DNA from 4 places in the Psychrobacillus sp. FSL K6-2836 genome. Region 1 is predicted to be linked to each of the others. Evidence: riboswitches for the same ligand, from Rfam matches in the RefSeq annotation. Region 1 holds a riboswitch; each other region holds the start of a gene.
The links. A riboswitch is a leader RNA that binds a small molecule or an ion and turns the genes downstream of it on or off. The one in region 1 is predicted to bind S-adenosylmethionine.
Positions count from the first base shown of each region.

Region 1 (7,354 bases):
TTACGGTAGCTGTACAAATATTTGGCATTGCCACGACTAGCGCTTGAGGTATAATGATTCGGCGGTAGGCTTGGAAATTTGAGAGGCCAACTGATTGCGCTGCTTCTAGCTGTCCTTTGTTGACAGTACTTAAAGCTGATCTAAATACTTCAATTAATATGGCGGTTGTGCTGAAAGAAAAAACGATAAAAGCGTACCAAATAGGGTTGATATCGTAGACGTTTATATTGATGTTGTATCTTTCAAAGAAAAGAGAGAGTATTAAAGGTACGCTTGCATAAACGATAAATATTTGAATAATAATTGGCGTACCTCTTACGAAGGAAACGTATATCCTTGAGAACCAGTTTAATACGGGCACTTGATTGATGCGTGTTAAAGCCAATAAAAAGCCTAAAGGTAGTGCAATAAGCAAAGCTACAATCGTAACAAGAAGCGTAATTGGCACACCGGATAATGCAACAAAGAATGTGTCTATTAAAAATGTATAATTTAAACCTTCCGACATTATTTACACTCCTTAATTTGTGTTAATCGTATGCTTTCCTTTGCTAAATACTTTTTCAAGCTTTCCAAAGAATTTTTCGATAATTATAGATAAAACCCAGTAAACAATCGCAAGAGCGATGAAAATTTCTAAAGCATGCGTATTATAGTTTGCTGCAATGATTAAATTTGCTTTACCAACGATATCGATTAAGCCGATCGTATAAGCAAGAGACCCCTCCTGAAGTAATGCGATAAGACCATTTCCAAAGTTAGGCAATGCAACGACCAATGCCTGTGGAAAAATGATCCGTCTATACGCTTGAAAGGGACTTAAACCAACGCTAACAGCGGCTTCAAATTGCCCTTTTTCGATGGACTCATAGGCAGACCTAATAACCTCCGACATAATAGCTGCAAATTGTAGGGTGAAGGTAATGACTACAAATACTGCTGTATTTAAATCATGTAAATACAATCCGAAATTATCGGCTATGGCAGGCACACCGTAATACACTAAAAATAGTAGCACGATAGATGGAGTACATCTTAAAATGGTTGTATAGAAATTTGCTATTTTTTGAGCAATTTTACTCTTCCCAAGCTTCATCACAGCAAGGATCAAACCGAGAAAAGTCCCGAAAATAATGGACAATCCTGCAACCATAAAAGTTACTTTTAAAAATGGTAGCAATACTGGTAGTGAATTCCATATGTATGCTATATCAAAGTATTTTTCCATATTACGCATTATTCCCCCCATAAAATTTTGAAAGGCTGCCAGCGCATCCTACGCTAAACAGCCTCTATAGGAATCCTATCTTATCCCGCATCAACGGGCAGTATAACTCACACATCAAGGCATGGACTAAGCAACAAAGCATAAGTGGGAGATCAATTGCCCGTAAAAGCCCGAATGGTAAAACTAACAATAAGTGGGATGAAGAACTCCTCTGATTGAAGTTTCACTTTATCTTTCTACTTGATCTAATACTTCAAAAAGATCTCGACCATAGAATTCTGTGCTAAGTTCATTCGTTTTCTTTTCTTCTTGTAATTGTTTAATAGCCTTGTCATATGCATCAGCAAATTTTTGTTCTTTTTTGTTGAATAATGGCCACGTCTTAATAACAGCGAACTCATTGTAAACAACTTCATCTTTTAAGTTGTAATAAGGTCCAGTTTCATCTAAAACTTGTTTTTGGAATGGTCCTTCAATAATAACTCCACCGTCAACGCGACCTTCATTGACCCATTGAACTACGTCTACAGTAAACGCATCACCTGCGTCTAGTTTAACTGAGTTATCAGGGTTTGCTTTGTTGTATTCGTCAATTACTGTATATTGGGCATTATTTGCGGCAATAGGTGCTAAAGAGTATCCAGCGGATGCAAAATCCTCTAAAGTTTTAATACCTTCATTTTCTTTTTTTAATACTAGACCAGCACTACTTAACCCAAGAAACTCTTTAGGATAGATAAACTTCTCTGTGCGCTCCTCTGTAAAAAATGCATTTTTTACTCCAACCTGGAATTTACCTTGTTCTACTCCGATTAATAGATCATCACTTGTAGTACCTACATATTCAAATTCATATTCAGGAAGTAATTCGTCAACTAATTTCATAACCTCTACGTCGTATCCAGTAGCATTTCCTTTATCATCTAACCAAGAGATAGGTTTGGAAGCCATGTCGTATGCTACTTTTACCTTACGAACATCTCCACCTTCTGATGAAGTAGAAGCCTCTCCAGAATTACAAGCTGCTAAAATTGCAATGGAAGCAAATCCAACTACCGCCAATTTAAAATACTTATTCATATTCATTCTCCTTATCGTTTTACTAAGTTTTTATTTTTATCCCGCTTTTACGGGCAGTATGACTATCGTTTCAAGACATGGCAAAAGTAACAAAAAGGTAATGGTAGATCAACTGCCCGTAAAAGCCCGCCGTAGAACATAGACGAAAAGCGCGACGTCGTGTGGCTTCGTCTATGTGACTCGCATCCTGCGAGCCTCGAGCCAACAGGATGTTGGCCACTCAGGCATTGCCGCACGATGCGGCGTAATTTGCCTGAGTTCCGTTAACAATCAGCGTGGGACCACTGATTGAAGTTTCACTTTTACTTCTTCTAAAGCTGAAAGTGCCAGTTTTTTAATCGTCATATCATCCATAGGAGGATTATGGAGTCCTGCTCGGACATCGCGGTAATAACGTTGTAGTGGATTTGTTCTCTGCAAACTTTTGGCGCCAACTAAACGCATCGCCTTATCGACAATAGTGATAGCTGAATTAGTAACAATATGCTTCGCTACGCTTACTTCGTTGGATAGTAGTTCTTTTGTAGACTCATTGTCATAGGCAGAGGCAACTCCGTAAATGACTAATCTAGCCTTCGTAAGTTCTAAATCTATTTCTCCAATGAGCTGCTGAACATTTGGCAGCTGTGCTATAGGTCCATTCAGGCTATTCGGTGAATGTGTATTCGCAAAATGTACTGCGTAGTCTCTTGCTGCCTGAGCGATCCCGAGATAGGTCGCAGGTATATGTAGCAACCAACCATTTATCTTCCCGCCATTAGCGAATTCAGGGAGCTCTACCAAATACGACTCATGAACGATTACGTTATTTAGTACTAAGTCATTACTACTAGTTCCGCGCATGGATACAACATCCCAGGTTTCTTCAATGGAAAGACCTTCTGTATTACGAGGAATAAGGAAGAAACCGACTCTTTCTTTTTCCTCAATCCAAGCAGATGTTAAAAAATAGGAAAGTACTGGGGAAGCGGTCGTGTATATTTTACGTCCATTTAATACCCAAGAATCTCCGTTTTTTATGGCAGTAGTTCCAGGTCTACCCCCCCGTGTTGGACTTCCGGTTTGAGCTTCACTAACGGAACGATTTACGAGTGCACCATTTAATACTTCTGCTGCAAAAAAGTCTAGTTTCTCCTTCGTCCAAAGTTTGTTTTCGAATAGTTCACCAACAACACCTAAGCTCCAACCTACAGATAAAGCCGTATTGGCATCAAAGCTAGCAAGTGTTTCTTGTAAAAGAACCATATCGTAGACAGAAAATCCATTACCGCCATATGATTCGGGTAGAGTAAGGCTTGCATATCCAAGCTTGATCAAATCCTCCACGTTTTCTTTTGGAAAAATAGATTGCTCATCAATTTCAGCGGATTTACTTTTAAATTTATCTTCTAACTCATATAAACGTTTGATCCATAGTTGCTGTTTTTCCGTTTTGATGTACAGGTTATTCAAAGTTGTCGTCTCCTTTAATTTTTATTATTCATATTAGTTAAGTAGGTATTAAGGGAAATAAAAAACCCTTCCCAGAACGAAAAGAGTAAGTAGTTTTGTGCACTTATCTCTCAAGTTTCTTGCTGGAAGTAGCACCATACCATTGATTTGGCGGTTGCTGAAGCATCATCGGACCAGTCCCTAAGCTTCTCTTAATAAGTAGTATGGAGTTGTTGAAACAATCTTACTACTTCATCTAGATGAAGTCAATAGCAATTCCGATAAATTTAATCGGAATTGATAATAGATTTTATTTAAAGGGTTTTTGAAAGTTCATACAGGGTAATAAAAAAGAGAAGATAAAAATAGAGGAGGAGATAGCTTGGATAAGAAAGTAAATGGAAACAACAAAAATGAACAATTAGAAGAATTCCGTGTGGATGATCAAGGTCAAGCTATGACTACGAATCAGGGTCTAAAAATATCTGAGGATGAATTTTCTTTAAAAGCAGGAGAACGAGGACCCACTTTGATAGAAGATTTTCATTTCCGTGAAAAGATGACGCATTTTGATCATGAGCGAATTCCAGAACGTGTAGTGCATGCTAGAGGATATGCGGCTCATGGAGAGTTTGAGCTATACGAATCAGCGAGTGAATTTACAAAAGCGAAATTCTTACAAACACCTGGTACAAAGACTCCTGTATTTGTAAGATTTTCTACTGTGGCAGGATCACGTGGTTCTGGTGAGTTAGCGCGGGATGCTAGAGGATTTGCGACGAAGTTTTATACCGAAGAAGGGAATTATGATTTAGTAGGAAATAATATTCCGGTCTTTTTCATTCAAGATGCTATTAAATTCCCGGACCTGGTCCATGCCTTGAAACCAGAACCACACAATGAAATACCACAAGCAGCTACTGCTCATGATACGTTCTGGGATTTTGTTGCCAACAATCAGGAAACGGCGCATATGATAATGTGGGCTATGTCGGATCGTGCGATTCCACGTAGTTTCCGCATGATGGAAGGGTTCGGTGTAAATACATACCGATTCATAAACGAGGCAGGTAAATCCCATTTTGTGAAATTTCATTGGAAACCTTTACTGGGTACCCATTCGGTTGTATGGGATGAAGCACAAAAGCTAAATGGGAAAGATCCGGATTTCCATCGTCGTGACCTATATGATGCGATTGATAATGGTGACTATCCAGAGTATGAATTTGGGGTCCAACTAATTGCAGAGGAAGATGAATTTAAATTTGATTTTGATATTTTAGACCCAACTAAACTATGGCCCGAGGAAGAAATTCCGGTGAAAATTTTAGGGAAGATGACATTAAATCGTAACGTAGATAATGTATTTGCCGAAACAGAGCAAGTTGCATTTCATCCAGGAAGTGTTGTACCAGGAATAGATTTCTCAAATGATCCGCTACTTCAGGGGCGATTGTTCTCCTATACAGATACACAATTAATCCGTCTTGGTGGACCTAATTTTCATGAACTACCGATAAACAGACCTGTTTGCCCATTCCATAACAACCAACGTGATGGATATGGTAGGCAATCGATTAATGTAGGAAGAGTGAGCTACCATAAAAACTCTCTTGCTGGAAATACCCCAGCACCTGTTAGTGAAGCGGAAGGCGGGTATACGCATTATCAGGAAAAGATAGATGCTCGTAAAGTTCGAGCTCGAAGTGAGAGCTTTAAAGATCATTTCTCACAAGCTACGTTATTTTGGAATAGCATGAGTGATCCAGAAAAAGAACATATTATTAGTGCATTCAGCTTCGAGCTTGGTAAATGTAAAGAATTGACCGTTCGTCAACAAGTACTGGAAATGTTTGCACATGTAGATTTTGACTTAGCGAGTAAGGTAGCAGAAAATTTAGGACTAGTAGTGCAAGGCGTAAGTACTTCTAATAATACAAAATCTTCCCCAGCACTTAGTCAATTAAATACCATTATGAAAGCCCAAACACGTAAAATTGCTGTGTTAGTGGGAGAAGGGTTTGACGAGGATTTAGCTATGATTCTTGCAGACTTAAAAGCAGAAGGAACAATGCCGGAAATAGTGAGTGATCATCATGGATCAGTTACTGGAGCAGATGGGACGCTACTACCGGTAGACCATACATTCTTAACTGCTGATTCTGTATTGTTTGATGCAGTGTATGTAGCAAGCTCGCATGGTAAAACAGCTATGTTTGAAAAAGAGGCTTCATATTTCATCAAGGAAGCCTATGCACATTTCAAGCCGATCGGTGCTACATTTAGTGGAGAACAACTAGTCGATAATCTTCACTTTACTGGTCAAGCCGGCGTTCTCTGCAAAGAAACTGGAAAGAGCTTTGTGGATAGTTTCTTGAAAGCTATTGCTACGCATCGTTTCTGGAATCGAGTAGTATAAAATACTTTTAAATCGGGCATGTCCTATAGGGCATGCCTTTTTACATAGAATACGATATTAATATAATTATCTATTCCCGAGGAACACAAAAAAATATAGTGTATAACAAAAGTAACTATTCACTAATACTGGAAGGAAAGTTGTCTCAGGAAATAGAAAGAGTAATAAGGAAAGTCAAAGGAGGAAAATTTCATGCACTACGTAATAATCGGTGGGGATGCAGCAGGGATGAGTGCAGCAATGGAAATTGTACGTAACGATCCAGGTGCTCAAATTACAACGTTGGAAAAAGGGCATATCTATTCCTATGGGCAGTGTGGCTTACCCTATGTAGTTGGAAAGCATGTACCTTCTTCAACAGATGTCATAGCTCGAAGTGTTGAAATGTTCCGAAGTAAATATGGTATTGATGCAAAAACAGGATACGAAGTGACGAATGTCGATCCGATAAATAAAACAGTGTCAGGGAACATACTGCAAACGAGAGATAACTTCATATTAAATTATGATCGATTACTAATAGCAACAGGCGCTACCCCAGTAATTCCTGAATGGGATGGTAGTCATTTATTAGGGATTCATACGATTAAAACGATTCCAAATACAGAGGCGATTATTGCTGATTTAGAAAATGTTCAACAGGTTACTATTATTGGTGGAGGATATATCGGATTAGAAATGGCCGAAAACTTTGTGAGTATTGGGAAAAAGGTACGCATTATTCAAAGAGGCAATCAGCTTGCAGGCATATTTGATGGCGATGTAGCATGTTTAATACATGAACATGCAAAGGCTAATAGCGTGGAAGTATTATTAAATGAGGAAGTCCAATCATTAACGGGAGATACTCGAGTAAATAGGATAATAACAGATAAAGGAAGCTATCCTACTGACTTAGTATTGGTAGCTGTTGGGGTTAAACCGACAACTGAATTTCTAGAGGAAACTGGCATTCAAATGCATCCAAATGGAGCAATTGTAGTAAATAATCATTTAGAAACGAATGTGGAAAGTATTTATGCAGCAGGAGATTGTGCAACTCATTTTCATCGTATTAAACAACTGAATGATTATATCCCTTTAGGAACAACTGCAAATAAACAAGGTAGAATGGCAGGATTAAATATGATTGGTCGAATGACTGAGTTTAAAGGAATAGTTGGCACATCCATCATGAAATTTTTTGATTTGGCGCT
Region 1 is NZ_JBBOOM010000001.1:2,565,108-2,572,461, forward strand. Features, by position in the region: gene MKY37_RS12190 (amino acid ABC transporter permease) at 1-508, opposite strand, end outside; gene MKY37_RS12195 (amino acid ABC transporter permease) at 521-1,237, opposite strand; gene MKY37_RS12200 (transporter substrate-binding domain-containing protein) at 1,457-2,308, opposite strand; gene MKY37_RS12205 (acyl-CoA dehydrogenase family protein) at 2,579-3,760, opposite strand; SAM riboswitch class I at 3,861-3,961, opposite strand; gene MKY37_RS12210 (catalase) at 4,122-6,158, shown strand; gene MKY37_RS12215 (FAD-dependent oxidoreductase) at 6,351-7,354, shown strand, end outside.

Region 2 (7,354 bases), 960 kb from region 1:
AATTGGTGCGCGGACACTCATCGCAAACTTGTCTGCCAATTCAGATGGAGTTGTCTCGCCAAACAAACGACGCCCTTCACCTGCCATATAAAATGCCATATCAATACCTTCTTGTACTTCTCCCCGTCCCTCTTCAATCACTTTTCCCATTTCTTTTGTTAACACTTGAGCTAGATGCTCTTTCTTTTCTTTCATTATTCTTCCAATCTCATATAAATAATCCGCACGTTTTGGTGCAGGAACGAGTGCCCATTTCTTTTGAGCATTCACTGCCGCTTTTACTGCAAGATTTACATCTTCCTCTGTAGATAGCTTGACCTCTGCAAGCTGCTCCCCATTCGCAGGATTTAACACTGACGTATACTCCGCACTCCCAGCATCCTGCCATTTTCCATCAATAAAATTTGTTAATTTCATTTTATTCCCTCTTTTCACTTTTAAATGTAAACGCTTCCATTAATAATATATTCGATAATTGTTTATAAATCCCTTTAAAATATTTAGAATTTTAGAATGAAACTTTTTAACTTTCATATCGTATAATTGGTTAATAACAATTTAGGAGGAGCTAGATTATGAATAATCATGAAATAGACTACAAATTATATGGAGATGATATGCAATTTGTAGAAATTGAATTGGATCCAAAAGAAACGGTTGTTGCAGAAGCAGGCAGCTTAATGATGATGGAAGATGGCATTTCAATGGAAACTATTTTCGGCGATGGCTCCTCAGGTTCTGGTGGTAGCGGTGGCGGTCTTATGGGCAAATTAATGGGTGCAGGTAAGCGTATGCTTACAGGAGAAAGTTTATTCATGACAACATTTACTAATACCGGTAGTGGAAAAAGACATGTCTATTTCGCATCACCTTATCCAGGCAAAATTATTCCGATGGATTTAAGTCAATACCGCGGCAAAATTATTTGTCAAAAGGATGCATTTCTAGCTGCAGCTAAAGGGGTTACGATTGGCATTGAATTTCAACGTAAGCTAGGAGCAGGTTTCTTTGGTGGTGAAGGTTTCATAATGCAAAAACTAGAAGGTGATGGTCTCGCTTTCGTTCATGCAGGAGGAACTATCCATAGAAAGTCTCTACAGCAAGGTGAGGTTTTACGAGTAGATACTGGATGTCTAGTAGCAATGACTGCGGATGTAGATTACAATATCGAAATGGTCAAGGGAGTTAAAACAGCCTTATTTGGTGGAGAAGGATTATTCTTCGCTACTTTACGTGGCCCGGGTACCGTATGGATCCAATCACTTCCATTTAGCAGATTAGCTAGTAAAGTATTTGCTGCTGCCCCACAAACACCAGGTGGTGGTTCAAAAGGTGAAGGCAGTATTGCAGGTGGATTATTTAACATGCTTGGTGGGAAATAAATACTTATTTTAGAGAATGACTCGCTTTTTGGGTCATTCTTTTTTTATTGGGTTTTATAAACTTTGTTGTTGCGCATATCAGGTTAGATGTTGCGGATATACATCTGAAAGTTGCGCATACGTATTCCAATGTTGCGTGTAACCAAATGAAGGTTGCGCATAACTAATTTGTTGCGCATACTGTGCTAAACGTTGCGGATATACATCTGAAGATTGCGCATACTGTGCTAAATGTTGCGGACATACATCTGAAAGTTGCGCATACGCATTCCTATGTTGCGTGTAACCAAATGAAGGTTGCGCATAACTAATTTGTTGCGCATACTGTGTTAAACGTTGCGGATATTCATCTGAAGATTGCGCATACTGTGCTAAATGTTGCGGACATACATCTGAAAGTTGCGCATACGCATTCCTTTGTGCCTATAACTACTGATGGTTGCGTCCAATAAGCCATAAAAATGTGTCTAAGTTTGTAACACATATTCAATACAAAAAAGTCGACTTTCCATTCCCTTTTGAACGGAAAGTCGTTTTTTTAATATTGATATTGACTGGCGAATATGCATTCCCTTATATTTCCATGCTAATTAGAGCCGTGGGTGCTGCAATCATAACGGTGTCTGCGATTCATTAAAAATTGGTGCCCAACTTGCGATTCCTGAGGGGCTTCTTGCGATTTGGCTATATGATCTTGCGATTTTCGTGACTGACCTTGCGATTCGGAGGCTCTAACTTGCGATTCAGTAAAAATTGGTGCCCAACTTGCGATTCCTGAGGGGCTTCTTGCGATTTGACTATATGATATTGCGATTCTCGTGACTGATCTTGCGATTCGCGTAATGTATAGCTCGTAATAGTACCGTTCAAAACTACGAATTAACGTATCAATCATTGATATTATGGCATCTTCAGTTGTACATCTTCTTTTTATGCATGTAAACAAGTAATCAAGTGTTCGTCTTTGCCATTTGGAAAGTGATGGTAAAGGGTTTCTTTTGTAACATTACAGGCTTTTAAAATTTCATTGAGTCCTTCAGTTTTGTAGCCTTTTTGCTGAAAAAGGGTTGTAGCAGTTTCAATCAAAAGTAATTTAGTATCCATATCTGGTTTGTATAACAAATCCTAACCAACATTATAGTATTTTGTTTATTACAATAAAGGACTTTCTGAAAGCTCATGCCTACTTTAAGTTTAAAACCTGTTTCTACCGTTTTCGAGGGCTTTGGAAAGAATTATTTTTTTGAGAGGCTTGTCATGTTGGAATTTCGAAAAAGTGCAAAATATCTACGGTGACACCACTCAACTCTGCAATCATTCAGCAGATTGTTTATACCCCCTCCCTATTCCCTTCATATAATATGTGGAGGGACGCTATACCTTGGGGTTCCTACATTATAGGATGGGAGGTGTGGATGTTGAATTCTTCTACAGGTTTATGGGTCGGTTTATTAGGCATAGTCTTAGGGGTGCTAGGTTTCTTTTATGCTCCGCTTTGGTTAGGTGCTGGAGCAGTTCTTTTAGGGCTAGTAGCTTTAGCTTATTCTCACAAGTTAGTAGTAGGGTGGATATCTTTAATACTCGGTGTAATTGTTTTAATTTTGACACTTTGGTCATAATATTAAACAAAAAGCGTATTGTATTAATACCTACTACGTGTTAAGCTTATTTAAATTTAAAATTTTGATAATTTCATATATTTTTTCTTATCCAGAGAGACGGAGGGATTGGCCCGAAGATGTCTCAGCAACCAGCCAAGTCGAGGTATGGTGCTAACTCCAATAGACGTGTGACGTCTTGAAGATAAGAAGACAAACTTCGATATTTACCCGAGGGTTCTCTTCTTATTAGAGAATCCTCTTTTTTTATTTTAATTGTAAAGGATGAATATTTATGTCAAAGAACAGTATTGATACACAGTTGGTGCAATTAGGAAATCATAGTGATGAGAAAACCGGCGCTGTAAACCCGCCTATATATTTATCAACAGCATATATACATAATGGAATCGGTCAATCTACAGGATACGACTACACGCGAACTAAGAACCCGACACGCGCTATTTTAGAGGAAGGAATTGCTAAATTAGAGGGTGGAGATGCTGGCTTTGCCTGTAGTTCCGGCATGGCGGCAATACAATTAGTTTTATCCCTTTTTCGTTCGGGAGATGAGATTATTGCTCCTGAAGATTTGTACGGTGGGACGTATCGATTATTTAACCAGTATGCAGATTCCTACAATATTCGTACTTCATATGCAAAGTTTGAATCAGCTGAAGAAGTAAATGCTTTAATTAATGAAAATACAAAAGCTTTGTTTATAGAAACACCAACAAACCCTTTGATGCAAGAAATCGATATACAACTATTTGCAGATGTAGCAAAAAAGCATAAATTATTGTTGATCGTAGACAATACATTCTTAACCCCTTATTTACAGCGACCTATTGAATTGGGTGCCCATATTGTCATCCATAGTGGCACAAAATATATTGGAGGTCATAACGATGTACTTGCGGGACTTGTAGTCACAAAAGGTACTGAACTTAGTGAACAATTGCAAACCAACCATAATGCTGCAGGCGCTGTTCTTTCTCCTTTCGATTCTTGGTTATTAATAAGAGGATTAAAAACACTTCATCTTCGTATGAAGCAGCATGACACAAATGCAAAAAAGATTGCAGCTTTTTTGAAGAATGAGCATTCAATTAAGGATGTTCTGTATCCTGGTATAGGTGGTATGCTTTCCTTCCGTTTGCAAAAAAGTGAATGGGTTGCTCCTTTCCTAGAGAGTCTGAAACTAATTGTATTTGCTGAAAGTCTTGGTGGTGTGGAAAGCTTCATCACATATCCTACTACACAAACACATGCGGATATCCCAGAGGAAGAACGCAATGCACGTGGAGTTGACAGTAGCCTGCTCCGATTCTCTGTAGGAATCGAGGAAGCAGATGATTTAATAGCGGATTTGAAACAGGTATTCAATACTTTAGAAAGTGAGGTGGCTAACTAATGAGCAGCTATAAAGAATCGTTAGAAACTACCCTAATCGTGGCATCTACTCGGGGAGACTCAGAAATAAAAACTGGAGCTGTCAATGTTCCTATCTATTTATCCTCCACTTTCCATCAAGGAGGCTTTGATGATTTTGGACCTTATGACTATAGTCGATCGGGAAATCCTACGAGGGATGCACTGGAAAAAACGATTGCAGAATTAGAGGGGGGCACTAGAGGACTGGCATTTGCTTCAGGAATCGCAGCTATTTCTTCTGCTTTTATGCTTTTGTCATCAGGCGATCATATCGTAATAACAGAAGATGTATACGGTGGTACTTTCCGTTTTGTTACTGAGGTATTGCCGCGTTTTGGTATCGAGCATACTTTTGTAGATTTTACGAATGTCGAAGCCATCGCAAGTGCCATTCAGCCAAATACAAAATTAATTTATATCGAAACTCCCTCTAATCCATGCTTAGGTATTACAGATATCTCTGCTGTTGTGGATCTTGCGAAATCTAATGATTGTTTAACCTTTTTAGACAATACATTTATGACACCGATTTATCAGCGTCCACTTGACTTAGGAGTTGATGTCGTCTTACATAGTGCCACCAAATTTTTATCTGGACATAGCGATATCATTGCAGGACTTGCGGTTACACGAGACGAGGATTTAGGTAAACGTTTGGCATTTATCCAAAACTCATTCGGTGCTATTTTAGGAGCACAGGATTCATTTTCTTTAATCCAAGGCATCAAAACATTAAGTGTGCGTTTTGAGAAATCCGCTCATTCTGCGCAAAAAATTGCAAACTATCTAAATGGACATGATTTAGTAGAGAAAGTCTTTTTCCCTGGTCTTTCCACTCATCCAGGATATGAAATGCATAACAAGCAATCGAGTAGTGCTGGGGCAGTCCTTTCCTTCCGTTTACCGAATAGATCCATTGCAAAGGCATTTGTAGAAAGTGTCAAAATCCCTGTATTTGCCGTAAGTCTTGGCGGAGTAGAATCAATTCTCTCACATCCAGCTCAAATGTCTCATGCTGCAATGCCTAAAGCCGAACGAGAAAAACGTGGAATAACGGATGGTTTACTACGTTTTTCAGTTGGATTAGAGAATGTAGATGATTTAATAGCAGACTTTGAGCAAGCATTAACAATTGCATCCAAACAAAATGAGAAGGTAGGAATTTAAATGTCAAAACGATTAGTTGTAAATACACCATTTAAAGCAGATCACGTTGGAAGCTTTTTACGACCAGCTCGCTTAAAAGAAGCTCGACAACAATTTGAAAATAATGAAATAACTACTGATCAATTAAAACAAATAGAAGACGAAGAAATTACGAAACTAGTAGCAAAACAAAAGGAAATTGGACTTCTGTCTGTTACGGATGGAGAGTTTAGACGTAAATGGTGGCATTTCGATTTCCTTGGTGGATTTGACGGGATAGAATTTTATGATACAGATAAAGGATTAACGTTTAAAGGTGTGCAAACTAGAGCACACGGTATTAAAGTAACTGGGAAAATTGGATTTAGCACTCACTATATGATTGAACACTTTAAGTTTCTTCAAGGTATTGCTGGTGATGCTGTAGCAAAATTTACTATACCTAGTCCAAATATGTTATTTTACCGAGCAACTATTGAGGAAGGCGTTTATTCGAGTCAGGATGAATTGTTTAACGATTTAGTCGTTGCATATCAAGGTGTGATTCAAGCACTTTATGATGAAGGCTGCCGTTATCTTCAAATTGATGATACTTCATGGGCTACTACTTTTTCTGAGGAAGGAATTGCTTCCTTAAAAGAAAAGGAACTAGAACTGGAAGAGACATTAGCATTATCTGCACGCGCTATTAATGAATCTATCTCTAAACGCCCTGAAGACTTGCTTGTGACTATGCATATTTGCCGTGGTAATTTTAAATCTACGTATATTACAAGTGGAAGCTATGAGCTAGTTTCGGAAACTATTTTTGCAGGATTAGATGTAGACGGCCTATTCTTAGAGTTTGATGACGAACGTTCTGGCGGATTCGAACCACTTCGTCACATTAATCGTTCTGATCTTTTTATTGTATTAGGGTTAATCACGTCCAAACACGGGGATTTAGAAGATGCGGATCTTACCAAAAATAGAATTAATGAAGCTACTAAATATGTCCCTCTTGAACAGCTTTGCTTAAGTCCACAATGTGGTTTCTCATCTACTGAAGAGGGAAATCTTTTAACCGAGGAAGAACAATGGTCGAAAGTTCAGCATGTTATTCAAATCGCTAAGGATGTTTGGAAATAAGGAGATTCAAAAAACTAAAAGTGTGCATCCAGTTGAAATCGGGTGCACACTTTTAGATTGATGATTTAGTTTATATTTCTTGCTGCTTTGCTTGTACCACTAGACGATATTTATTAGACCTTTCTGGATAACAGGTCACGAGCGATAACATAGATATTCCTTCTTGACGACTCAATACTTCCACATTGTTTGGTTTAACTATTTGAATATCAAATACTTCATAGACTAATAGGTCTGTACTTGTTTCTAATTCAAGTCTATCCCCTATTTGTAATTCATTCAGACGATTAAAAAAATGTCCAAACTGATGTGACTGGTGTCCAGCAATAGCTGTACTCCCATTTGGAGTACCTGGTGCATCCAGATTCGCTATCATTCCAAGTGCACGATTTAGCTTAGTGGAAGTTGTGCCTTCTATAACAGGAGATTCCAATTGGATAGAAGGTATTCTCAAGATGCTTATATCCGCAGAATCCTTTATGGTTGTCGCTTTCTCCGTTCCTTCATTTGAAGCTAATGCAGCTTCCGTTTTTATAGCTTTAAAGGATTCAATCAATTCTTTTTGGTGTGTTTTATTTTCAATCATTCCATAACTAACAATGACGAGTAAGACACATCCAATGATCATTAATATATTCCCTACACTTTTTTTCGTCATTTGTAGGT
Region 2 is NZ_JBBOOM010000001.1:1,600,896-1,608,249, forward strand. Features, by position in the region: gene MKY37_RS07370 (aldehyde dehydrogenase family protein) at 1-417, opposite strand, end outside; gene MKY37_RS07375 (TIGR00266 family protein) at 576-1,382, shown strand; gene MKY37_RS07380 (TetR/AcrR family transcriptional regulator) at 2,313-2,486, opposite strand; gene MKY37_RS07385 (hypothetical protein) at 2,801-3,001, shown strand; SAM riboswitch class I at 3,086-3,192, shown strand; gene MKY37_RS07390 (methionine biosynthesis PLP-dependent protein) at 3,276-4,394, shown strand; gene metC (cystathionine beta-lyase) at 4,394-5,581, shown strand; gene MKY37_RS07400 (5-methyltetrahydropteroyltriglutamate--homocysteine S-methyltransferase) at 5,582-6,688, shown strand; gene MKY37_RS07405 (class D sortase) at 6,759-7,346, opposite strand.
Region 2: linked by a shared signal. The riboswitch ahead of MKY37_RS07390 (methionine biosynthesis PLP-dependent protein) and the one ahead of MKY37_RS12205 (acyl-CoA dehydrogenase family protein) in region 1 are both predicted to bind S-adenosylmethionine.

Region 3 (7,354 bases), 300 kb from region 1:
ATACTATATACCTTAATATCCGTACGCCCTGCTTGTTCTATTGCTCGAACTGCACCTTTGGCAAACTCGTCCCACGCAGCCCAAACAGCTGTAATTTCACCTTCGTTAGGGTATTGTTTTAATACCGCTTCCATTTGTGACTGAGTATCTAAAGCAGTATTTTGTGTTGCTGCTCCGAATGTCGCGATTTCTTTAATCCCTGGATTCTCTCCTAGAAAATTCTCATATGCTATTTGTCTTCTTTCCATCGGTGCAAAACCTGCTACCCATATTTTCACGATATTCGCTTCACCATTTGAATCTTCCGCTAGTTTTTCTAGCGTCATTTGGGCCATTTTTTCATCACCTTGTTCTAAAGAAGTTACTCCTTCAACTTCAACTCCCGCATCAAATGCGACAACCGGAATTCCCTTTGCAACTGCATTCTCTACCCCTTGGTTCAGCGCTTCTTTGGTACCGTGATCTATTAAAATACCGTCAACCCCTTGGTTCACCGCGGCATCCAAATTGGAAGCCATTTTAGATAAATCCCCTTCAGAAGTAAACACTGTGACAGTTCCACCAAATTTCTCTACTTGCTCTTTTACACCTTCAATATATTGAGCTGAAAATGTCCCTAAATTTTGTTGCATAACCAATGCAATTTTCTTGCCAGCTAGCGGATGGTCTGAAGCCTCTGCCTTACTGCTAGATGAAGTACTTACTTCTCCCTCTGCTTTTGGTTGACATGCGGCTAACAATACTCCAATAACCATAATCGCAAATAATAACCAATACTTATTAGTTTTCATAAATTTTCTCCTTTTCATTTGAAACCGCTAGTTGAGTTGAAATGTTTTCACTATAATTTGGATAGATAATACCTTTTTCTGTAATAATAGCGCTTATATATTTTGATGGTGTCACATCAAACGCAGGATTGAATACTTTTGTATTTACTGGGGCAATAGCTTTGTCGTTAATAATAATAATTTCCTCTGCTTTCCTTTCTTCTATTGGTATTTCTTCTCCATTATTTATGGATAAATCGAATGTAGAGGATGGTGCGGCCACATAAAATGGAATTCCATATACGGAAGCAAGAATAGCTAAGTTAAGAGTTCCTATTTTGTTTGCTGTGTCACCATTTTTAGCTATCCGATCAGCTCCAACAATAATTGCTTCTATTCCTTTTGCCCCTATTGTGTGAGCAGCCATACTATCGGTAATAAGTGTCACATCGACACCTGATTGCTGTAGCTCCCACACTGTCAGCCTGCCTCCTTGAAAGACAGGTCTAGTTTCACATGCAAATACTTCAAACTCTTTGCCACGTTCTTTTCCTAAGTGAAAAGGTGCTAATGCGGTACCGTACTTTGCAGTAGCAATAGAACCCGCATTGCAAATAGTCATTACTTTGGTTTTATCTTCAAATAAAGAAAGTGCAAATTCACCAATATTCTGACAGGACTCCTCGTCTTCCTTATGGATTCTCATTGCTTCTTTAACTAGTAGCTCTTTTGCAATCAGAACATTATCCATATGACTTGCTACTTTTAGCAACCTCTTAAGTGCCCAAACCAGGTTGACAGCAGTTGGTCGCGATTTGCCCAAGTATGTTGCATCCTTTTCTAGTATTTCTAGAAAATCTATCATTGAATTTGTTTTATAGTTCTGCGCCTCCATAGCTAATCCATATGCCGCCGTAATCCCTATGGCAGGAGCTCCACGAACTTTTAGGGTAATTATGGCCTCGTAAACATCTTTAAGTGTTTCTAGTTTTATATAGACAATTTCATGCGGAAGCTTCTGTTGATCTAAGATTATTAACTGCTTACCTTCCCACTTAATTGATAATGGAATACTCACTTTTTATTTCTCCTAACAACTCAATTACTGCATCTATTGAGTCTATTTCCTTATGACTCACTATTAATCTTTCACCAGCCTTAAGAGTTTGTTTTTTTAGTAAAATTCGTTGTTCTTGGTTTTCAATACTATCCAAGTCCTTCACATGTGCCAGTCCAATTGTTCTACGAATAAGCTCACACCCTGCAAATCCTAATGAATCATGAAATATTTTCCCTAACACAAATGCCTCATATCCCTCAACGTCATTAAATAAGTCAAATTCACTCTGTTTCAAATACTCCGAAAATTTACCGGAGAAAGTGATCCATGTGTTATGAATATGACTATGTATGACTTCACGTTGTTCGCCTTCTCTGGTTATAGATTGAACTATTAAATTTGCCAAAAATAAGCCTATATCAAATCCAATAGGACCATAAAAAGCAAACTCTGGATCTATTACTTTAGTTTCTTCTTCACTCGCAAATATACTTCCCGTATGAAGATCTCCATGTAGCAAAGCTTCAGCTTCTGTCAAAAAGCTTCTTTTTAATTTTGCTACTTCGAGCTTTAATAAATTATTATTCCATATTTCTTCCACTTCTGATCGTAATGCAGGTTCAAAGTCATTAGTTTCATGATTAAAAAAAGGATCCGTAAAGATTAAGTCCTCCGTGATCTTACACAATTCTGGATTAGAGAATTCTACAACAAGCGCTTTTTTTTCGAAGGGATGAAGTGCAAAATCAGAAGTATGAAAAAGTGTCGAAGCCAGATATTCCCCAATGTCAGATGACAGTTTAGGATAGGACTCCCCTTTTATCAAACCCTCACGCACTATTTCTAGATGAGATAAGTCTTCCATAACCGTGATTGCTAAATTTTCATCTGTTGCATAAACTTTGGGAACTAGAGCGGCAGCATATTCTCCATGTTTTTGTAATGCACTCGCTTCAATCTTTGCCCTTTTCAGTGTAAGTGGCCAACTCTCCCCGATTACTTTTGCATAGGGTAAGGCCTGTTTAATAATAACTCCATGCCCACTTGCTCGATTTGCTATATGGAATACATAGTTTAAATTTCCATCACCAATCTCTTCACAAACTAATGGAGCTTCGTTCGAGAACAATGATAATTCAATTGCCAGTGAAATTGCCGTTTCTTTAGTTAATGCTTCGTATTTTTTCGTCGCTACTACCGCCATTACTATCTCCCTCTCATTTAAAAAATAAAAAACCTCTTTCCAAAAGAAAGAGGCTAAGAATAAGAGATTCTGAACCTCTTATCTCTCAGAAAGTAAACTTTCTGATGGAATTAGCACCGTGCCTTACGGAATTTTACATTCCGGCGCATAAAGCGCCCCGTCTCACAACGGTATTACGGTCGGTTGCTGGGCGTCATCGGGCCATTATCCCTCTGCCTGCTCTTGATAAGAGTGCGGTACTACTATTGATGTTTGTTTAGAATCCTAGCATACTAGAAAAAGTTATGTCAACAGTATTTCGAATAAATATAATTTTTAATTTTTTTGTTGACAGAATTTTTAATGCATGGAATAATCAATGTAATTTATTAAATAATTCAACTGAATATTTTCTTATTTAGAGCAGGTGGAGGGACAAGCCCTATGATACCCGGCAACCGATTCAATTTTGAACACGGTGCTAATTCTTGCAGCCAACAGGCTGAGAAATAAGAAGTTGTTAAACTATTAACCTCTTCTTATTTGAAGAGGTTTTTTATATTATCCGTTGAGCGCTTGCGCTTTTCTTATATTCTATCCAGCTCCTCGTGCCGCTTCAGAATTTCAGCAAAGGAACAAGACGCCTTTTCGTGAAATTCTTCAAGCGCTAGTCGGAGGCCCACAGGATGTAGGTCAGTCAGTCGTTGCGAAATGTTTTTTTATTTTGCGACGAGCTTTGCGCAGGAGCACCACGATGTCGCGAACTTAGACTGACTTCCCAAGCATAGACGCTTGCACATTTATTAAGTTAGGAGTGAAAAAATGAGCGGAATTACCGCGCACTATCAACTATACGGAAAATCTGGTTCTTTTGAAAAAAAGGCGGAAGATATTGCACTTGGATTGACTATTGGTTCTTGGACCAGTTTAGCTTTATTAGAACAGGAACAGCTAAAAAAGCATAAAGGAATTGTAATATCTGTTACTGAATTTAAGGACATCCTACATCCCATTCAACCGGAAAAAATTAAGGGAGAAATTAAAATATTCTATCCTGCAGCAAATTTTTCTACTGATATTCCGGCAATTTTAACAACAGTCTTCGGCAAACTATCGCTAGACGGTGAAGTAAAGTTATTAGATTTACAATTCGATCTAAATATGTTGTCTCATTTCCCTGGTCCACGCTTCGGCATACAAGGAATCCGAGAAATATTAGGAGTCCATGAACGCCCACTAGTTATGAGTATATTCAAAGGAGTCATTGGGAGAGATATTGACTATTTAGCCGAGCAGCTTAAACAGCAGGCACTCGGTGGAGTTGATCTTGTAAAAGATGATGAAATTCTATTCGAAAACCCACTTACTCCTTTTGAAACACGTATTACTACTGGGCGCGAAGTCTTGAGGCAAGTGTATGAAGACACCGGGCATCGTACTTTATATGCAGTAAATTTGTCGGGACGTACATTCGAGTTAAAAGATAAGGCCAAAAAAGCCCGAGAACTTGGAGCAGATGCACTCCTATTTAATGTTCACACTTATGGATTAGACGTTCTTCAAGAGCTAGCGGAAGACGAGGAAATCCAATTGCCACTTATGGCACACCCGGCTTATAGTGGAGCATTAACGTCCTCAGCATTTTATGGGGTTTCAACATCACTAGTTCTTGGAAAACTTACTCGTTATGCAGGAGCAGACTTTTCATTGTTCCCTTCTCCTTATGGTAGCGTTGCGCTTGAAAAGTCTATAGCTCTTTCTTTAGGTGAAGAGCTAACAAAAATCAGCAAGGTTAAACAATGCTTTCCAGTTCCATCTGCAGGAATTCACCCCGGTCTCGTACCACTATTAATGGATGACTATGGAATTGATAGCATTATTAATGCAGGCGGGGGTGTACATGGGCATCCCGCAGGTGCAACAGGAGGTGGTTTAGCTTTTAGGCAGGCCGTATCAGCTGTTTTGGAAGGTATTCCGTTAGAACAGGCAGCGAAACAACATAGTGAACTAAAAACAGCAATTGAATTATGGGGGTGATTATATGAGTAAACTTGTAGTTTTTTGTGACTTTGATGGAACCATTACCAATCAGGATAATATTATGGCAATTATGAAAAAGTTTGCTCCACCAGAATGGACACCGATTAAAGATGATATTTTAGGTCAACGAATTTCCATACGAGAAGGCGTAGCAAAAATGTTCGCTCTCCTACCTATCGAGTCAAAAGATGAAATTATTTCTTTTGTACTTAAGCAGGCGATTATTCGCGATGGATTTAGTGAATTTGTATCCTTTACAAAAAAGCATGACATACCACTTTATATCGTAAGTGGCGGTATAGACTTTTTCGTCCATAAGCTACTAGAACCATTCGGGCCATTTGCAGGAGTTTATTGTAATACATCAGAATTTTCCAAGGATACAATTCACATTGATTTTCCACATAGCTGTGATGAACAATGCACGAGCCAAGGCTGTGGTTGCTGTAAACCATCTATTATTCGTACTCTGCTTGACCAAGATGCTATGAGTGTTGTAATTGGCGATTCTATTACTGATTTAGAAGCAGCAAAATTGGGAGATATCATTATCGCAAGAGACTTCTTAATCGAAAAATGCGAGGAAATAAATATTCCCTATGAGCCATTTGAGAACTTCCACGATGTGATAAAGATTATTGATGCTAAATTAGGTGTGAAATTATGACTTTACAAGATAAATGGGAAGAACTTGCGAATATAAAAGATGAGTTAGCTGCAAGAGATTGGTTTATGGGGACTAGCGGAAATCTTGCTATTAAAGTAAATGATAATCCTATAGAGTTTTTAGTAACTGCAAGCGGAAAAGATAAAAAAAAGAGGACTTCAGAAGATTTTTTACTTGTTGATGCCACTGGAAATCCAGTAGAAAATACTCATTTAACTCCATCTGCCGAAACATTACTACACTGTGCAATATATCGAGAGACAAATGCAGGTTGCAGTCTACACATCCATACAGTTGCCAATAACGTTATCTCTGAATTATACGGCGATAAAGGTTCAGTTGATTTTCAAGGCATTGAACTTATTAAAGCATTTGGAATGTGGGAAGAGGATGCAATACTCTCTATACCAATTATTCCAAACTACGCTCATATTCCGAAACTTGCAGAAGAGTTTACATCTTTTATTTCTGCTGACAAGGGAGCTATACTTATTCGGAACCATGGTATAACAGTTTGGGGAAAAGATGGGTTCGAAGCTAAAAAACTCCTTGAGGCTTGTGAGTTTTTATTTCAATATCAATTAGCATTACATCAAATACACTCAAAATAGAAAGGAAGATTTTTGATGGCTATTATTAAAATCCAAGAAACAAGTGAAACAATTGAAGTACAAAACGAGGTAGCAGCATTTTTAGAAAGTCAGGAAGTAATTTATGAACATTGGGATAATGACAAGTTACCAGAAAATCTTCGTGAAAAATTCGACTTAAACGACGAAGAAAAGCAAGAGATTCTACAAGCTTTCCAAGTGGAAATAGACGATATCTCTACCCGTCGTGGCTATCAAGCAGCTGATATTATTTCTCTATCTGATTCAAACCCTAATTTAGATGAACTGTTAAAAAATTTCGAACGCAAGCACCTTCATACGGACGATGAAGTTCGTTATATTGTAAGTGGCCATGGTGTCTTCATAATACAAGGCAAGGACAAAGGCTACTTTGAAGTTCATCTTTCACCTGGTGATTTGATATCCGTACCTGAGAATATTACACATTACTTCACATTATCAGAGGACCGTAAAGTTGTTGCTGTTCGCATATTTGTAACAACAGAGGGCTGGGTTCCAGTTTATCAAGAGGAAGCAGTAGAACAATAAAAATAAATACTCCTTGTAGGAATTAACTAAGGAGCAGCTTCCAATCTATTTCTCTAAAAATAAGAAAAAACGGAACTAGAGCAAAGCTACTTTCCTATTCATAGAAGGACTGACAGTCTAAGTACGCGACATCGTGGTGCTTCTACGAAAAGCTCGTCGCAAAATAAAAAGAAATTTCTCAACGACTGTCTGATCCACATCATGTGGGCCTAGAATATGCAAATTCGTTCGTTATTTCGCTTCTTTGTTTAGTGAATACTTATTATTTCCCTGTATTTCCACTAGCATAAAAGAAAATCACCTTTTTCATCCTTCCTTTCAAAATAGAACCCCTAATTTCACGGGTCCCTTTTATATACTTAATCTTAAAAAAAGTGGATGACTCATTTTATGAGTTCATCCACTTTTTTCATGTCTATTCGGTAGATACCTTTAATATCTCGTAAAATACATCCATTTGCTTCAAAAATACGT
Region 3 is NZ_JBBOOM010000001.1:2,268,528-2,275,881, reverse strand. Features, by position in the region: gene MKY37_RS10640 (sugar ABC transporter substrate-binding protein) at 1-791, opposite strand, end outside; gene mtnA (S-methyl-5-thioribose-1-phosphate isomerase) at 781-1,848, opposite strand; gene mtnK (S-methyl-5-thioribose kinase) at 1,826-3,034, opposite strand; SAM riboswitch class I at 3,110-3,266, opposite strand; SAM riboswitch class I at 3,425-3,529, shown strand; gene mtnW (2,3-diketo-5-methylthiopentyl-1-phosphate enolase) at 3,836-5,050, shown strand; gene MKY37_RS10620 (2-hydroxy-3-keto-5-methylthiopentenyl-1-phosphate phosphatase) at 5,055-5,720, shown strand; gene MKY37_RS10615 (methylthioribulose 1-phosphate dehydratase) at 5,717-6,331, shown strand; gene MKY37_RS10610 (1,2-dihydroxy-3-keto-5-methylthiopentene dioxygenase) at 6,347-6,880, shown strand; gene MKY37_RS10605 (hypothetical protein) at 7,264-7,354, opposite strand, start outside.
Region 3: linked by a shared signal. The riboswitch ahead of mtnW (2,3-diketo-5-methylthiopentyl-1-phosphate enolase) and the one ahead of MKY37_RS12205 (acyl-CoA dehydrogenase family protein) in region 1 are both predicted to bind S-adenosylmethionine.

Region 4 (7,354 bases), 1.1 Mb from region 1:
AGGTTATGCCAAGCATATTCGTTAATTACTTGAATACCCAAACGTGATTCTTTATCAGCTCCAGCATATCCTTTAAATTCGAAGATTTCATCTTGCTTGTTTAAGAAGTTAATCATTTTTTTATATAGTGCTTCAAAAACGTCAGAAGAAATTGGTTGGTTTACTGAACCCCAATCGATTTTGTCTTTTGAAATAGCTTCATCTACTATATACTTATCTTGTGGAGAGCGGCCAGTATATTTTCCTGTTTCAGCTTTTACTGCACCAGTAGAAGTTAGAACAGCTTCTCCTCTTGTTGTAGCTTTTTCCACAAGTTGTGGCACTGACAATTGGCTGCTAACGTTATTTCCTGCTAACAATTCTTTCAGTTCACTCACAGTATCAATTGAATTCATCTTGAATATACCATCCTTTTTTTATATTTCCCCTAAAAAAGAGGAAGTTTTCTAGATATGTGAAATAGTATAACACATTAAAGTAATTAGTCTATACTAATCAAATTAAATTTTTTCTTTTGTGTACAAAATACAAACAAAAAATAGTTGACTTCTAATACATATTTACGTATGATGATAAATTGAACGGATACTCTTATCCCGAGCTGGTGGAGGGGTCAGGCCCTATGAAACCCGGCAACCTGTAATTTTTTTATTATTACAAAGGTGCCAAACCTGAGACAAGGTGAAATTCCTTGATTTGATAAGAGTGAAAGGTGCTTATGATACTAATGCCTTTCCTCATGTATAAATACGTGAGTGAGGGGTTTTTTTATTTAACATCGCCCTTTATCCTTGTGTGCCAAGTCCGAAACGGCTTCAAGTTAACTTCAATGCATAATTATTACATTAGAAATTTTGTGATGAAAATGCATGAATCATTTTGAATGGCTTGACATGGGAATGAGTACCGTATCAATTCTTGAGAGAAATCTCGCAGGATATAGGAGGAATAATCTATGACACAACGTCGATTATTTACATCAGAATCAGTAACAGAGGGGCATCCAGATAAAATCTGTGATCAAATCTCTGATGCAATTCTAGATGCAATTTTAGCAGAAGACCCAAATGCTCGTGTAGCTTGCGAAACGAGTGTAACGACAGGACTAGTATTAGTTGCTGGAGAAATTACTACATCTACTTACGTAGATATCCCTAAAGTAGTTCGTTCTACTATTAAAGAAATTGGCTATACACGTGCAAAGTATGGCTTTGATGCAGAAACTTCTGCTGTGCTTACTTCAATTGATGAACAATCACCTGACATCGCGCAAGGTGTGGACCAAGCTTTAGAAGCAAGAGAAGGCTCTATGAGTGATTCTGACATTGATGCAATTGGAGCAGGAGACCAAGGTTTAATGTTCGGTTATGCTTGTAATGAAACACCAGAGCTTATGCCACTACCAATTAGTTTAGCGCATAAACTATCTCATCGATTGGCACAAGTTCGTAAAGACGAAACTTTAGACTATCTTCGTCCGGACGGAAAAACTCAAGTAACAGTAGAATATGATGAAAATAATAATCCTGTTCGTATCGATACAATTGTTATTTCTACTCAACATCATCCAGAAATTACTTTAGAGCAAATTCAAAAAGATATTAAAGAAGTAGTGATCAATCCGATTGTTCCTACAAATTTAATAGATGAAAATACAAAATACTTTATCAATCCAACTGGACGCTTCGTAATTGGTGGACCACAAGGAGATGCAGGTCTAACAGGACGTAAAATTATCGTAGACACTTACGGTGGTTATGCTCGTCATGGCGGAGGAGCATTCTCTGGTAAAGATCCTACAAAAGTTGACCGTTCCGCTGCATATGCTGCACGTTATGTTGCTAAAAACATTGTTGCTGCTGGCCTTGCAGATCGTTGTGAAGTACAACTTGCTTATGCAATTGGTGTAGCTAAACCTGTTTCAATTGCTGTAGAAACTTTTGGTACTGGAAAGGTAGAAGAAGTTGAATTAGTTTCATATATTCGCGAACTATTCGACTTACGTCCAGCAGGAATCATTAAAATGCTAGATCTTCGCCGTCCAATATACAAACAAACAGCTGCTTATGGTCACTTTGGTCGAACAGACATTGATGTACCATGGGAAAAAACAGATAAAGCTGCAGCGTTGAAAGAAAAAGCTGGATTATAATTAGTATGAACAAAAAAGGCTTTCCTATAATGGAAAGCCTTTTTTTTCAATAGTAGAAAATAAAAAAATGTGGAATGATCAAACATTGTGTAAAATCGATTAATCTACACAAACTAATCGTTATCCCAATTATTTTTGAAGTGTTTTATAATATTGCCCTTTTTCTACATATTCTCGGATAATTCTTTGTACATCAGCTTTGTCTTCATCATTTAGCTCGCGCACAACTTTTGCAGGACTGCCTAGTGCTAATGAATTTGGAGGTATTTTCTTGCCAGGTGGTACGAGACTCCCAGCTCCGATAAATGCACCTTCACCAATTTCAGCTCCATCTAAAATAATGGACCCCATTCCTATTAACGCACCTTTACGTACTGTACAGCTATGTAAAGTCACTTGATGTCCGATAGTCACTTCATCTTCTATTAAAAGTGGTTTATTTGGACTTTGATGTAGGCAACTTAAATCTTGAATACTTACTTTACTTCCAATAATAGTAGGAGCAACATCCCCTCTAATTACCGTATTAAACCAAATTGTAGTCTCTGGACCGATTGTCACATCACCTGTTATTGTGACATAATCAGCTATAAAAGCAGAGTCGTCAATTGTGGGGGTTTTATCTTTATATGGATAAATCATTTTGCATACGCTCCTTTTAAAATTAGAATATAATTAATCGTATCAGACATACAGATTGAAAGAAACCAAATACGATGAAATTGCAAGGAAAGAAAAGAGGTTTGTTTATATGTGGAAATGGGAAACAGAAGGAAAGCCCAAAGCCGTAATAGTTATTGTGCACAGTGCTTATGAGCATCATAGAAGATATGCTTGGTTAATTGAAAAATTGAGAAGCTCCAACTATCATATCGTTATGGGTGACTTGCCAGGCCATGGAGAATTAAAAAAATCAAAAACTATTCACGACGAATCCTTCGAACTATATAAGAACTACATTAAACAAGCAATGCAAGTTGCAGTTACGTATGATCTTCCAATATTTTTAATGGGACATGGTCTTGGAGCCACCCTTCTTATAAAAGTTTTACGTAAACTAGATATTGAATATGCGGGAGTAATACTGACATCGCCATGGTTCCAGCTTGAAAAGCTTCCTTCGAAATGGACGAACACACTAGCGAAATTATCAATACCGCAGAAAATCAATCATGATATTCACTTAAATGATTTAACAAGAAATTATGAAGTATTTCAACAATTCGTATCAGATCCCACGTATAGAACCTTCATTTCAACAGAATGGTACAAGGAACTCCAAGCACTTTTAAAATCAGTGAACCAATCGACTATCTCCATACCAAATAAACCTATTCTTGTAATGACTGGAGAGCGAGATAAGATTACTGATACAAATGCTGCAGCAAGCTGGCTAAGGAAGCAGGAGCTTTCTGAATATCAATATAAAGAATGGAAAAATTGTTTTCATGACCTCTATCAAGAACCGGAGCGAGAAGAAATTTTTACTTATTCACAGTCTTTTATCAATAATGTGCTAACGGACATTGGCTATATTGTTTGAATTTAAAATCCCATCTACTAACTGTAGATGGGGATTTTTGTGGTGAAGCAGAGGTAATATAATTTCTGCAAGTTGACATAACACCTTTTGGTTATATATAATATAACACCTAGGGGTTACATTATATATTGAAAAGGAGCTATTAATGATGAAAGAAAATTTACCTGATATAACACAAACTGTTTTAGTAGAGGCACCAATCCAAAAGGTTTGGAATTATGTGTCAACAGCGGAAGGAATCTCTGCTTGGTTTATGCCTAATGATTTTCAAGCGCAGGAAGGATACGAATTTACAATCCAGTCACCATTTGGCCCGTCTCCTTGTAAGGTGCTTGAGATTGACGAGCCACACAAACTTTCGTTTCAATGGGACACAGATGGTTGGTTTGTTACATTTCTTTTGAAAGAAAACGGTACTAGGACTGAATTCACATTAATTCATGGTGGATGGAAAGACGGAGAATCCATTATTTCGAAAGCTAAAAAGTCGAGTACAGATGTCCGTAGCATAATGAATCAAGGCTGGGTTGGAATTGTACAAAACAAATTTAAGCAAGTTGTCGAAGCTTAATGAATGATGCCATCAAAAAGGTGGATGTTTTTCAAGCGATAGCTGATCCAACAAGGCGCGATGTCCTTCGACTATTAGCGAACGGGGAGAGATCTATTGCCGAAATTTCTTCTCATTACGATATGAGTAGAACAGCAATTGTGAAGCATCTTAATGTTTTAACTGAAGCTGGTTTAGTCAATGGTCAAAAGTTAGGTAGAGAAAAAGTGTATCATTTGCAACCAGAGCCATTGACAGAAGTAAAACAGTGGCTCGATTATTATGAACAGTTCTGGAATAACAAACTATCAAGATTAAAGTTCTTAGTCGAAAATGATGACAAGGATAAATAAAAGCTATATCACCCCCGTCAGCGTGAGTGCTGACGGTTTTTTTAACGAAAGTATTAAATTATATGTACTTGAAGTTCAGTATTGCCGATACATAACGATACGCCCGCACGAGAGTTGCTCCATGTGCCAGAGCAACAGAGCTATCCGCTCGAGGAAAAGCCAAACGCCCGAGGTAGAACGCTATCCGCCCGGTGCAGAATACTATCCGCTCGAGGGAAAGCCGAACGCCCGGTGCAGAACACTATCCGCCCGATGATCGAGTCCATACGCCCGAGCAACAGGTCTATCCGCTCGAGGAAAAGCCAAACGCCCGAGATTGAACGTTATCCGCCCGAGCAACGAGTCCATACGCCCGAGGAACAGGGCTATCCGCTCGAGGGAAAGCCGAACGCTCGAGGCAGAATGCTATCCGCTCGAGGAAAAGCCAAACGCTCGAGTCAGAATACTATCCGCTCGATGAACGAGTCCATACGCCCGAGGAACAGGGTTATCCGCTCGAGGAAAAGCCAAACGCTCGAGGGAGAACGTTATCCGCCCGATCGACGAGTCCATACGCCCGAGGTACAGAGCTATCCGCTCGAGGGAAAGCTAAACGCCCGAGGCAGAATGCTATCCGCCCGATCGACGAGGCTATACGCCCGAGGAACAGAGCTATCCGCTCAAGGTAAAGCCGAACGCCCGAGGCAGAACGCTATCCGCCCGATGATCGAGTCCATACGCCCGAGCAACAGGGCTATCCGCTCGAGGGACAGAGCAATCCGCTCGAGGGAAAGCCAAACGCCCGAGATTGAACGTTATCCGCCCGAGCAACAGCGCTATCCGCTCGCCCCCGAGTCGTCATGCACCCTAGCATATCCACTCACAACTAACAAAAAAGCTGGATCCAGGTTAAGTGTATGCCGTGGATCCAGCTTTTTATAGTATAGGCTTTACATTTTCACTGACCAGTCTATCTTATTTGTCGATTGCAAATAAATCACTTGCAAATAGATGTGATAAAATATATAGTGTTAGTGTAATATATAACTATTACACAGATACACTATGACGACGGTGATTACAAAAGGAGAGGGAAAATGAAAGGGTTGTTGTTAAAGGAATGGGCTCTATATAAGACATGGCTTTTCGGTTCAGCGGTAATGGGTATTGGGGTTGTCTTAATTCTTCCGATAATATTGGAGAGATATTTAATAACTTCGGCTCCCATTCAGGAAATTAGAATAGTTTTAATGTTTTTAATGCTTGGCTTTAGTTCTATTAATATCCTAATTCAATTTAATAGCTCACTAAATCACGATAACAGAAAAAAAGATATGTGGCTGCATAATCCTCATTCTATGCATACATTGATTGGTGCGAAATTTTTATTTAGTTTAGTTATTTATTTTGTTGGAAATGTTTTTATCACGACAGCAGGGATATATTTCTTATCGGATTTGTTTGTAGGTAGCTTTGCAAAATTGTTTAATTTACAGCTTTTATTGCTAGTTATAATGTTATTTGTCGGTGTCTTAGTCAATATTGTATGGTTATTCTTATGGACAATTTATTTAGAAGGTAAATATTGGATTGGTAAATTTTCACTAATCACAACGGTAGCAATTTTCTTTTTAATAGTTAGTTATTTACCGCAACTATTTAGTTTTCTTTCATTAGATAAAGTACTAAACCAAGGTGAAATATCTATAAAATTTATAGCAGATTATTTACCTACAATTACAACTAGTAATTTTAACTTAGAAGTTGACTCCATATACATTGTAGAGGAATTGTTCAATTGGATAATCTTTGTATTGTTATTTTGGGCGATTTGTAAGTGGGTGGAGAGGGTGGTTACGAGATGACGCAGGATTTCACTCGTGATAAACCTATTTATAGTCAGCTTGTGGATTTAATATGTGGGGATATTTTAAAAGGAAACTTAAAGTCCGGAGATAAAATGCAATCCGTACGAGAATATTCATTGGAAGTTGGTGTTAATGTTAACACCGTACAACGTGTATATAAGGAGCTTGAATTGATGGAGCTAACAGAGACGAAGCGCGGGCAAGGCACATTCATCACAACAGATGAAGAACGTATTTTGCATTTGCGTGAGGATATGAAAGTGAAATTGGTCAATCAATTTATTCAGTCTATTGCAGTTTTTGGTTTTTCGAAAGAAGAGATCGTTCAAATTTTGCAAAGAAAGGAAGGGACTCAATGATTCAACTTCAACATGTTTCGTTTAATTACCAAAGACGGGAAGTACTTAAGGATATATCACTAACGTTTCCCCTAGGAACGACAATAGGTATAGCTGGGGAAAATGGTAGTGGCAAATCTACGTTATTGAAAATAATTGCTGGTATACAAAGACCTCGAAAGGGAACTATTTCCATTCATAAGGAGTCTTTATCTAGAATACATGCGACTGACATTGCATATTTACCTGATACGGATTTGTTTTATAGCTTTTATACAACAAAAGAGCTTTTCGCATTTTACGCATCGCAATTTGAGGATTTTACTATAGAAAAGGCATTGGAGGTAGCCAACTTTTTGGAAGTAGATGTTGATGTGAAGCTTAAGAAACTTTCTAAAGGGAATCGTGGAAGAGCGAAAATGGCAGCGACTCTTGGTAGAAATACATCCTACTATGTGATGGATGAACCGTTTTCTGGGTTAGATCCAATCGTGCGTGAATCTCTTATAAAGGGGCTCATTCGGTATACTAATATCGAGGAACAATCTATTATTTTATCGACTCATGAATT
Region 4 is NZ_JBBOOM010000001.1:3,634,896-3,642,249, forward strand. Features, by position in the region: gene pckA (phosphoenolpyruvate carboxykinase (ATP)) at 1-395, opposite strand, end outside; SAM riboswitch class I at 589-706, shown strand; gene metK (methionine adenosyltransferase) at 956-2,152, shown strand; gene MKY37_RS17600 (gamma carbonic anhydrase) at 2,282-2,794, opposite strand; gene MKY37_RS17605 (alpha/beta hydrolase) at 2,904-3,695, shown strand; gene MKY37_RS17610 (SRPBCC family protein) at 3,844-4,266, shown strand; gene MKY37_RS17615 (ArsR/SmtB family transcription factor) at 4,266-4,598, shown strand; gene MKY37_RS17620 (hypothetical protein) at 5,675-6,442, shown strand; gene MKY37_RS17625 (GntR family transcriptional regulator) at 6,439-6,804, shown strand; gene MKY37_RS17630 (ABC transporter ATP-binding protein) at 6,801-7,354, shown strand, end outside.
Region 4: linked by a shared signal. The riboswitch ahead of metK (methionine adenosyltransferase) and the one ahead of MKY37_RS12205 (acyl-CoA dehydrogenase family protein) in region 1 are both predicted to bind S-adenosylmethionine.